Regions from separate parts of the Agrobacterium bohemicum genome, predicted to be linked through region 1. Evidence: predicted binding sites of a transcription regulator. Region 1 holds the regulator's gene; the other holds the start of a gene.
The links. Region 1 encodes PhoB, which activates phosphate uptake and scavenging genes when phosphate is short. Its sites were predicted from a motif close to TGTCATNNANCTGTCAT; they were not measured.
Positions count from the first base shown of each region.

Region 2: ATO67_RS18690 (esterase-like activity of phytase family protein) is a predicted target of PhoB. The motif match lies at 2,065-2,081, and genes of this name have one in related genera.

Region 1 is NZ_KQ961028.1:242,808-248,286, reverse strand. Features, by position in the region: gene pstA (phosphate ABC transporter permease PstA) at 1-774, shown strand, start outside; gene pstB (phosphate ABC transporter ATP-binding protein PstB) at 790-1,605, shown strand; gene phoU (phosphate signaling complex protein PhoU) at 1,689-2,405, shown strand; gene phoB (phosphate regulon transcriptional regulator PhoB) at 2,438-3,121, shown strand; gene ATO67_RS23110 (hypothetical protein) at 3,128-3,274, opposite strand; gene ATO67_RS11910 (cold-shock protein) at 3,853-4,062, shown strand; gene ATO67_RS11905 (hypothetical protein) at 4,293-4,514, shown strand; gene ATO67_RS11900 (DUF6481 family protein) at 4,551-4,940, shown strand; gene ATO67_RS11895 (GcrA family cell cycle regulator) at 5,320-5,479, opposite strand, start outside.
Region 2 is NZ_KQ961034.1:154,571-160,049, reverse strand. Features, by position in the region: gene ATO67_RS18690 (esterase-like activity of phytase family protein) at 1-2,009, opposite strand, end outside; gene hupB (DNA-binding protein HupB) at 2,233-2,526, opposite strand; gene lon (endopeptidase La) at 2,710-5,127, opposite strand.

The DNA.
Region 1 (5,479 bases):
CTCGCCTGGGTCAAGCAACTCACCGATGCTGGCCAGATTGCCAAGCAGTTCAACACCGGCATCTTCTTCAACGGCGCATCCAGCCGTCCGGAAGCCTCTGGCGTTGGCGTTGCTCTCATCGGCTCGTTCTACATGATGCTGATCGTGCTGGTTCTGTCTCTGCCCATCGGTGTCGCAGCGTCCATCTATCTGGAAGAGTTTGCGCCAAAGAACCGCCTGACGGATCTCATCGAGGTCAACATCAACAACCTGGCTGCCGTTCCCTCGATTGTTTACGGTCTGCTTGGTCTGTCGGTCTTCATCAACTTCATGGGCTTTCCACGCTCGGCCTCGCTGGTTGGCGGTCTGGTTCTGACCCTGATGACTCTGCCAACCATCATCATCGCCACCCGCGCGGCGCTGAAGGCAGTGCCACCCTCCATCCGTGCCGCGGCTCTTGGCCTTGGCGCGTCGAAAATGCAGACCATTTTCCACCATGTCCTGCCGCTTGCCATGCCCGGCATTCTGACCGGCACGATCATCGGCCTGGCGCATGCTCTCGGTGAAACCGCGCCATTGCTTCTGATCGGCATGGTCGCCTTCGTCACGAACTATCCGACAACACCCATGGACCCGTCTACGGCCCTGCCGGTGCAGATTTACATGTGGGCGAACGAAGCAGAACGTGCCTTTGTCGAAAGAACATCCGGCGCTATTATCATCCTGCTTATGTTCCTCATCGTCATGAATGTTGGCGCAATTCTGTTGCGTCGCCGCTTTGAACGGCGCTGGTAGAGGAGCTTGAAAGCTATGAACATGTTGTCGGAAGCAGCAGTTGAAAAGGCGCTGGACAAGAAAATGAATGAAGTTTCGTACAAGATGATCGGCAAGGACGTTTCTGTCTATTATAGCGAGAAACGCGCCCTTTACGATGTGAACCTCAACGTTCGCGAAAACACGGTAACAGCTTTGATCGGGCCATCCGGTTGTGGAAAGTCTACTTTCCTGCGGACGCTGAACCGCATGAACGACACGATCGACGGTTGCCGCGTCACCGGCAAGATCACGCTCGATGAGGACGATGTCTACGATCCCGCGATCGACGTAGTTGAGTTGCGCGCGCGCGTCGGCATGGTGTTCCAGAAGCCGAACCCATTCCCGAAGACGATCTATGAAAACATCGCCTACGGCCCACGCATCCACGGTCTTGCCCGCAGCAAGGCTGATATGGACCAGATCGTCGAAGCCAGCCTGCAAAAGGCCGGCCTGTGGAACGAAGCAAAGGATCGCCTGCACGAATCCGGTACCGGTCTTTCCGGTGGCCAGCAGCAACGTCTTTGCATCGCCCGCGCCATTGCCGTTTCGCCTGAAGTCATCCTGATGGATGAGCCATGCTCGGCGCTGGACCCGATTGCGACTGCCAAGGTCGAGGAATTGATCCACGAGCTGCGCGCCAACTATACGATCGTTATCGTGACGCACTCTATGCAGCAGGCCGCCCGCGTATCTCAGCGCACGGCCATGTTCCACCTCGGCCATCTGGTGGAAGAAAATGACACCGACAAGATGTTCACCAACCCGGATGACCAGCGTACGCAGGACTACATCATGGGCCGCTTCGGCTGATCTGCCGTTGGTTCACAACATCAGCGCAAACCGCTTGAGCCCGGCTGGGCTTGCGGAATCGCACCGAAACTGGAGAGTAGAACATGCCGACCCACTCGCATATCATGTCCGCTTACGATGAAGAGCTGAAGTTCCTGACCCGCCGTATCGCCGAAATGGGCGGTCTGGCGGAGCAGATGTGCGCGGATGCCGTGCGCGCCCTCGTCAATTCCGACGCAGCCCTGGCCCAGAAGGTCATCTCGGATGACACGATCCTTGACAACGCCGAACGCGAAATCGGCGACAAGGCCATCGTCACCATTGCCAAGCGCCAGCCTATGGCAGCCGACCTTCGCGAAATCATTGGCTCGCTGCGCATCGCTGCCGATCTGGAGCGCGTCGGCGACCTCGGCAAGAACACGGCCAAGCGCGTTATAGCGGTTGCCGGAACCGGCGTTCCTCGCAAGCTGGCGCGCGGTCTCGAGCATCTGTCCGAACTGGCGCTGGTGCAGCTGAAAGACGTTCTGGACGTCTATTCCACCCGTTCGGCGGAAAAGGCACAGACCATCCGCGAGCGCGACGAGGAAATCGACGCGATGTACACCTCGCTGTTTCGCGAGTTGCTGACATATATGATGGAAGATCCGCGCAACATTACCACCTGCACGCATCTTCTGTTCTGTGCCAAGAACATAGAGCGTGTTGGCGATCATGCCACGAACATCGCGGAGACCATCTACTACATGGCCACCGGTAGCCAGCCGGAAGGCGAGCGTCCCAAGGACGACAGTTCCAACACGCTCGGTGCAGTAACCGAGTGAATTCCCTATAAGACTGGCGGAGTCCCTTAGCCATGGTGCCGAAAATAGCAGTTGTCGAAGATGAAGAGGCGTTGAGCGTTCTTCTTCGCTACAATCTGGAATCCGAAGGTTACGACGTGGACACGATCCCGCGTGGCGACGAAGCGGAAATCCGCTTGCAGGAGCGCACGCCGGATCTTTTGATCCTGGACTGGATGCTGCCGGGCGTTTCCGGCATCGAGCTTTGCCGCCGTCTGAGAATGCGTCCTGAAACCGAACGCCTCCCGATCATCATGTTGACGGCACGTGGTGAGGAAAGCGAACGTGTGCGTGGTCTGGCCACCGGTGCCGACGACTATGTGGTCAAGCCATTTTCAACGCCGGAACTGATGGCCCGCGTCAAGGCCATGCTGCGCCGCGCTCGTCCCGAAGTCCTGTCTTCGGTGCTGAAATGCGGGGATATCGAGTTGGACCGGGAAACCCACCGGGTTCACCGCAAGACCCGTGAAGTGCGGCTCGGACCAACCGAATTCCGCCTGCTGGAATTCCTGATGGTGTCTCCCGGTCGTGTTTTCTCGCGCTCTCAGCTTCTCGACGGCGTCTGGGGTCACGACATCTATGTGGATGAACGCACCGTGGACGTCCACGTCGGCCGCCTGCGCAAGGCGCTCAACTTCTCCAATATGCAGGATGTTATCCGCACCGTGCGCGGCGCGGGATACTCTATGGAAGCCTGATAGATATCAGACTTCCAGATTGATTGGGTAGCGCGCGTAAAGTCTTTCTTCTTGGCTCAGGCGCGCGCGCTGCAAAACTTCGACGTAGCGCTGTTTTGCTCGAATTCCATAACTCGTTTTCATCGCGCCCATCATTTCGATGTCCAGGTACATCCAGTTCCAACGAGATGGTAGGACACTTTTGCGGGACGTAAAGAGCGCTCCTTTTTGATTGCGTGCATCATAAGTTCTGTCGAATTCAACTCGAATGCGGCATCATCGATGTCCTCGGCTTCCCTGCGCCAGTATTCCTTGCCGCGCTCTTCACAGATGAGCCAATAGTGATTATTGGCCCACTCAACGTATACCCTTCCATCTCCACAAGACCGACGGGAGATGGATAGAAAAGGAGCTTCAATAACTTTGGACCATATGTCTGAGATATATTTTTCCAAGACGTCGATTGGGTCCAGGGGCACCTCTTTCTGATATAAAAGCCAACTGCCAGCATGCACCAAACGTACCCTTCGAGCAGCGCCATCGGTAGTCGATGTCATTATCTCAAAATTAAAGTTTGACTATCCGACGATAAACGTCTATCAATGTCATATCGATATTTTGCTTGCTGAGCTTTGGTTGCCGCGCGATTAGCACCGCGTTTTGAACTAACCCTTTCCTTCAAAAAAATCGCTATAATCGCACGCGGGACGCAAGTTCTGCGATCTATCTCTTATGCTTTGAAAGGGTTCATTATGACCACAGGCACAGTAAAATGGTTTAACTCCACCAAGGGCTTCGGCTTCATTCAGCCTGACAACGGCGGCACAGACGCATTCGTACACATCTCCGCTGTAGAGCGTGCAGGTATGCGCGAAATCGTTGAAGGCCAGAAGCTGAGCTACGACCTTGAGCGCGACAACAAGTCGGGCAAAATGTCTGCTTGCAACCTGCAGGCTGTATAATACGGACTCTGCTTTCCATTGACCACGGATGTACTGGCATTGTTGAAAGCATGAGACCAATCGAGGTCAGGCAGGTTGCCTGGCCTTTTTTTGTGCCGCTCGACGGCCAAACGCTTGAACGTATTGCATCGTCGAGATGCACGAATACGCTTCGAGCAATAAATCTGCGTATCGTCCTTTTTAAAAAATCGATTCCGATTTTCAGTGCGATGCGATAGGAAGGGAACTCCATGTCTGACGCTCACAGCAAATCTCGCAAGCAGGCCGAAATCGCTTTCGGCGCTACGCAATCGCAGTTTTTTGCACGCGGTCGTGCGGTTGATGAACTCAACTCCATTGCCCAGGCTCGCGACGAAAAGACCATCAGGCTGCGTGAAGCGCGCCTTGCGAAAGAACTTGACGACAGCATGAAACCCGCAGTCATCCCAACGAAACGCGCCAAAAAATCCTGACCCCGGTCGGCATGACGCATCAACTGGAATAGAGATTTGAGAAACACTAGAAATATCAAGAACAACGAAGTTTCCGAACGTCGCGGCGCCGCGGCCGACGCGAAGGCCGCTCTTTTGAAGGCCTATCGTGAAGCAAAGGAAGCTGCCGCACCGACACTCGAAGCCAAGCAGGCAGAGCAGATTGCTGTTGCCGAAGCACGCAGAGCGCGTCAGGCCGAAAGAGATGCGCAGAAGCGTGAAGAAAAACTTCGCCTCGAAGCTGAAGCTGCGCAACGCGAAGCCGAACTCGAAGCTGCCGCAAACGCTGAAGAAGACGCCCGCAAGGCGGCTGAAAAAAATCGTATTGCTCGCGTTGTCGAAGACGAAGCGGCCCGCAAGGCAGAACGCGATCGTCGTTATGCCAACCGCAAAGCCCGCCAAGGCTGATCCATTCGCCAAGATCCAGCAGCCGTTCAATCGAAGGGCTGCGATCTGGCGAGATGGATATAATCCAAAATCGTGCCTCCAAAGCACGTGACGCCCGCGGCTGAGTATCAGCAAGCAGGCTTGCGCCTTGCGCAAATCGTATTGGTGTTGCGCAGAAATTTCCCTCCATAAGTGGTCCGAACCATTCGCAAAGCATCCAATGTTTATGAGAGCTTTTGCAATCAAGATGTGAACGGCGGGGCGTGCGTTTAGCCGAGCGCAGAGATGTAGGTGCTGTTGGTGCGCTGAACTGCGGTGTCGACCATTCCGAAAATTCCAGGCAACAAAAAAGCGGGCCAATGACCCGCTTTTTTATATTCAGCAATGTGCGTGCGGCCTTTTAGGCTCTGCGACGCTCGCTCACTGGCTGGTAGGCCATCTTGGCGTGGAACTTGCAGTAAGGCGAGGACTCGTGGGACTCGCAACCGCAGAAGTGAAAATCATCCTTTAGCGGATCGCCCACTGGCCACTTGCATGTGCGCTCCGTTAGCTCAGTCAAG
Region 2 (5,479 bases), on a different contig from region 1:
ACCAGCGGCAGCTCGCCACCGATTTTGCCTGGCTTCAGGTCCTCAATCGCGACGCTGTAAAGCTTCTTGATCTTTGCCTTGTCGCCAATCAGGTTGTCACGCTCTACAATGTAGACATTGTCGCCGTGGGCGGTGATTTCTGAAAGACCGACCCAACCATCCTTGGTCTTGTCCAGCGGGTAGTGCACGGCGCCCCACTCCTTGGACTTCAGATTGTAGGATACCAGCTTGACCATGCCTTTTTCGTTCTTGCCCCATTCGCGCTGAACGGCCATCCACAGCGTGGCGTCATCGCCCTTGCCGATCATGGTGACGCCTTCGAAGCCAAAGCGGGTTTCGCCTTCCAGCAGCTCTTTCGGAAGAGCGATTTCGGTCTTGATCTCGCCCTTGGCATTGACGTTGTAGAGCGCATGCGGGACTAGCTTTTCGCTGTTGCCCTCCGACGCGACCCAGAAGCCACCCTTACCATCCAGCGTAATGCCTTCCATATCCAGCTTCTGCGCTGGCTGACCATCACGCTTCACGCGCAGGACGCTTGTGATGAGTGCAGGCTTCTGGTTGGCGTCGATGGTGTAGATCGAAGGCTGGTTGCCATAGACCGAGTCGGAGATGGCATAGAGAATGCCTTCTTTTTCCGGATCTCCAACGAGGCCGGACAGTGCGCCCCAACCGATGGGTGCACCGTCGACAGTCGCGGACGTCAGCTGCGGGTAAGCCGCCTTCCCTTCCGAACGTTCATAGATCATGACGTGCGAGCGCGCTGCACCGTCTGCTACGAGATCAGCTTCGTTTGCCGTGACGAGGAGGTTGCGCGATGGAATGGCGACTGCTCCTTCAGGGGAAATGCCCGAAGGAAGAATCTGCATCAACTGCGGCTCGCCGCCTGTGTCCTTGTAAACACCCACAACAGAGGCGCGCTCGGCCAGAACAAAGACATACTTATCGCTGCCGAATGTCGCTACTTCCAGACCTTCAGGCTCGATGCCCTTGGCCTTGGAGCGTTTTTCAGGATAGTGGCCGATGGCCGCAACAGCATGCTCGAAGGATGAGCCTGCCTCGTAGACAAGCTTGCCGGTTTTGTCGAAAATTGTGAAGCCGCGTGAGCCGCCTTCCCAGTCGCCTTCGTTGGCGATGACAATGCGGTCATTGTCCAGCCATTTCACGGCATCCGGCTCGCGTTTGCGGGCATCCTGCTTATCGGTGAATTTTAGCTGACCATCTGTTTTGGTATCGATGCCCGTCAAATCAACCGTACCGGCGGAAAAATGGTTCGTTACCTTCCCGCTTTTACCATTGATGATGACGATATGGTTGTTTTCCTGAAGCGTCAGGGCAATCTCACCGTTGGCATTGATGGAAACGAATTCCGGCTCAGGATCTTCCGGCGCAATTTCGGCAAGCCCGGTCACGTCGATCTTCTTCAGCGTCGAGCAATCCGGTGCACCATCCTTCAGGCCGATGGTGACGAGGAAACCTGCTGGCATCTGTGGAATCGCACCGCCATTAACCTCTTCATCCCGCTCGTTTTCGATGGCAATTGCCATGAAGCTCTTGTCCGGCGAAACCGCAACGGAGTCCGGCTGTCCGCCCAATTCACAACTTGCCTCGATCTTTTTCGTGGCAATGTCCACAGTGACCAGCTTGCCGGACGGTTTCACGAAGCTTTCAGACGTGTTGACGCCCGCCAAAACTTTTCCTCCGGATACCGCAACCGAGGTTGGCTCGCCGTCCATCATCAATGCACCCAGCGCTTTCGGTGCCTTGGCATCGCTAATGTCGATGAAGCCGATGCCGCCGAGTGGGCTATCCGAATAAATCAGCGTGTTGCCGTCTTCACTGGCCGCGATAATCTCCGCAGACGTCACCGTCTTCTCTTCCTTGTCGGAAGGAAGGTTCAGGGCCACGGGAAAAGAAGCGATACGATTGAAGACCTGCTCTGCGGCGGCAGGAAAGGCTACGGAGGCGCAAAGCGCCGCAGTCAGCGCAGCACTCGAAAAACGAAATGTCATGGTGTCCCCTTCAGTGCATTGGAAAAATGCATATGAGGGCTTTTGCGACATGGACGTGACAGGCAAATGACAATGAGAACATGCTGATAAACAAAAAGCCCGGCTTGAAGCCGGGCCCTTTGCATTTCTTCGGCGTTATTTCGCAAAACTGCGCAAACAGCCGAATGTTTCCTCGTAGACCTCAAGACCGTTCGCCCGCCGCGGACAAACAGCCTTTTGAAACTTAGGAGTTAACAGCTTCCTTCAGGCCCTTGCCTGCGGAGAACTTTGGCACGTTGCGAGCCGGAATATCGACTTCTGCACCCGTGGAGGGGTTACGACCCTTGGAAGCTTCGCGACGGCTAACGGTAAAGCTGCCGAAGCCAGCGAGACGAATATCGCCACCGCTCTTCAGTTCGTTCTGTACAGTTTCGAAAACTGCGTCGACCGCAGATGCGGCATCAGCCTTCGTAAGACCAGCCTTTTCGGCAACTGCAGAAACGAGCTCATTCTTGTTCATGTTTCCACCCCTTTCAATGGTTTGAAACGACTCAAATTGGATCGGCGCAGAATACTTATCTATTCGCGCACCGCCACCCAAAAGCGCCGGAATGACCTGAAAAACAAGGGGTCTAGAGTTCTTTTCACAAAAAAGGCTGGCATTTCTGCCAGCCTTTCAACGATTTTGTGCTAATTTAGCATCACGATCAACGGTCGTTTATCAATGCGCGATTGTCTGACCGGTATCATCGACGCCTTCAACGGTTGCAATAACCGGCGTCTCAATGCTCCCATCCCATTCGATCGGCTCCGGCATACGCACCAGCGCATGTTTGAGAACTTCACCCATACGGGAGACCGGGATGATTTCCATACCGTTCTTTACGTTGTCAGGAATCTCGGCCAAGTCCTTGGCGTTCTCTTCCGGGATCAGCACCTTCTTGATGCCGCCGCGAAGAGCCGCCAACAGCTTTTCCTTCAGACCGCCGATGGGCAGAACGCGTCCGCGAAGGGTAATTTCGCCTGTCATCGCGACATTCTTATCCACCGGAATACCGGTCATGATCGAAACGATGGCGGTTGCCATGGCCACACCTGCGGAGGGACCATCCTTCGGAGTTGCACCTTCGGGAACGTGAACGTGGATGTCCGACTTGTCGAAACGAGGCGGTTCGATCCCGAAATCCACGGCGCGCGAGCGAACGTAAGACGCCGCTGCCGAAATGGATTCCTTCATCACTTCCTTCAGGTTACCGGTCACGGTCATACGACCCTTGCCCGGCATCATGACACCTTCGATTGTCAGCAATTCGCCGCCAACTTCCGTCCATGCCAGACCGGTGACGACACCAACCTGATCTTCGCCCTCGGCTTCGCCGTGACGATACCTTGGAACGCCCAGGTAATCGTTGATGTTTGCAGCGGTAACAGCAACGGACGTCGACTTACCCTTGATGATTTCGGTCACGGCCTTGCGAGCGAGTTTCATCAACTCACGCTCAAAGCTACGAACACCGGCTTCACGGGTATATTGCTGGCTGATGGCCATCAGGGCATCGTCGCTGACGGAAAACTCTTCCGGGCGCAACGCGTGTTCCTTAATTGCCTTGGGCAGCAGGTGACGCTTGGCAATTTCGCGCTTTTCGTCTTCCGTGTAACCCGCGATGCGGATCACTTCCATACGGTCCATTAACGGGCCTGGAATGTTCAGCGTGTTGGCGGTGGTGACGAACATCACGTCCGACAGGTCATATTCCACTTCGAGATAGTGGTCCATGAATGTGGAGTTCTGTTCCGGATCCAATACCTCCAGCAGAGCAGATGACGGATCGCCACGGAAATCCTGGCCCATCTTGTCGATTTCATCAAGCAGGAAGAGCGGATTGGACTTCTTGGCCTTCTTCATCGACTGAACGATCTTGCCCGGCATGGAACCGATGTAGGTCCGGCGATGGCCGCGGATTTCCGCCTCATCGCGGACGCCGCCGAGCGCCATACGCACGTATTCACGTCCCGTTGCCTTGGCGATAGACTTCGCAAGCGAGGTCTTGCCAACGCCTGGAGGACCAACGAGGCAAAGGATCGGGCCGCGAATTTTCGACGCACGGGCCTGCACAGCCAGATATTCGACAATGCGTTCCTTGACTTTGTCGAGGCCGAAATGATCCAGCTCAAGAACGGCCTCAGCGGCGTTCAGGTCTGTCTTGATCTTGGATTTCTTGCCCCATGGCAGACCAACCAGCCAATCCAGATAGTTGCGCACCACTGTCGCTTCCGCAGACATAGGGCTCATCTGGCGCAGCTTCTTCATCTCCGCGTCGGCCTTTTCCTTGGCTTCCTTGGAGAGCTTGGTCTTTGCGATGCGCTCTTCCAGTTCGGCCATCTCGTCACGGCCATCTTCGCCGTCGCCGAGTTCCTTCTGGATCGCCTTCATCTGCTCGTTGAGGTAATATTCGCGCTGGGTCTTTTCCATCTGTCGCTTGACGCGCGAGCGGATACGCTTTTCCACCTGCAGAACGGAAATCTCGCCTTCCATGAAGCCGAGAGCCTTCTCGAGACGCTGCTTCACGCTCACCGTTTCGAGCATTTCCTGCTTTTCGGTGATCTTGATGGACAGGTGCGATGCAACCGTATCGGCGAGCTTGGAATAATCATCGATTTGTCCAGCAGCGCCAACGACTTCCGGGGAAATCTTCTTGTTGAGCTTCACATAGCTTTCGAACTCAGAAACCACTGAGCGAGACAAAGCCTCGTTCTCGACCGGATCTTCTTCGGGCTCATCCAGCAACACGGCTGTGGCTTCGTAGAAATCTTCGCGATCTGTATATTCTTCGATCTTGGCGCGGCCTTTGCCTTCAACCAAAACCTTGACCGTCCCATCGGGAAGCTTCAGGAGCTGCAGAACGTTGGCAACGGTACCGACCTTGTGGATGGCGGATGTGTCTGGATCATCATCGCTGGCGTTGATCTGTGTGACCAGCATGATCTGCCTGTCAGAGCCCATGACTTCTTCCAGCGCACGGATGGACTTCTCCCGCCCGACGAACAGCGGAACGATCATGTGCGGGAAAACGACAATGTCGCGCAGAGGGAGTACGGGATATGTACCGCCAGATGCAGCAGACGTAATGTTCGTCATATCATTTCCTTTCAATGGCCTCTCTTGGGAGAGACACTTGCCGGACTATCTGTGGGAGTTTCCGGCATATTCTTTGTCGTGACTGAAAGTGGAGTTCGCCACCGTCATTTTCAAGTCACAAGAGCAGATACCCTTCCGTCCTGGACGGGATAAAACTTCAAATACGCTACACGCAACAATACGCTTTATATTTTCCGTTTTTTCGCCCGCCACACCGAATCGGAAAAAGCAGCAACATTCAAAAAAACGTCATATCGCGCTGCAAATCACTTCTAAAACTTTATCAGGAAAGCGCAATCCGCACCAAACGCAAAATCAGATCACAACGCCATAATGCGACCTTTCCCGTGCA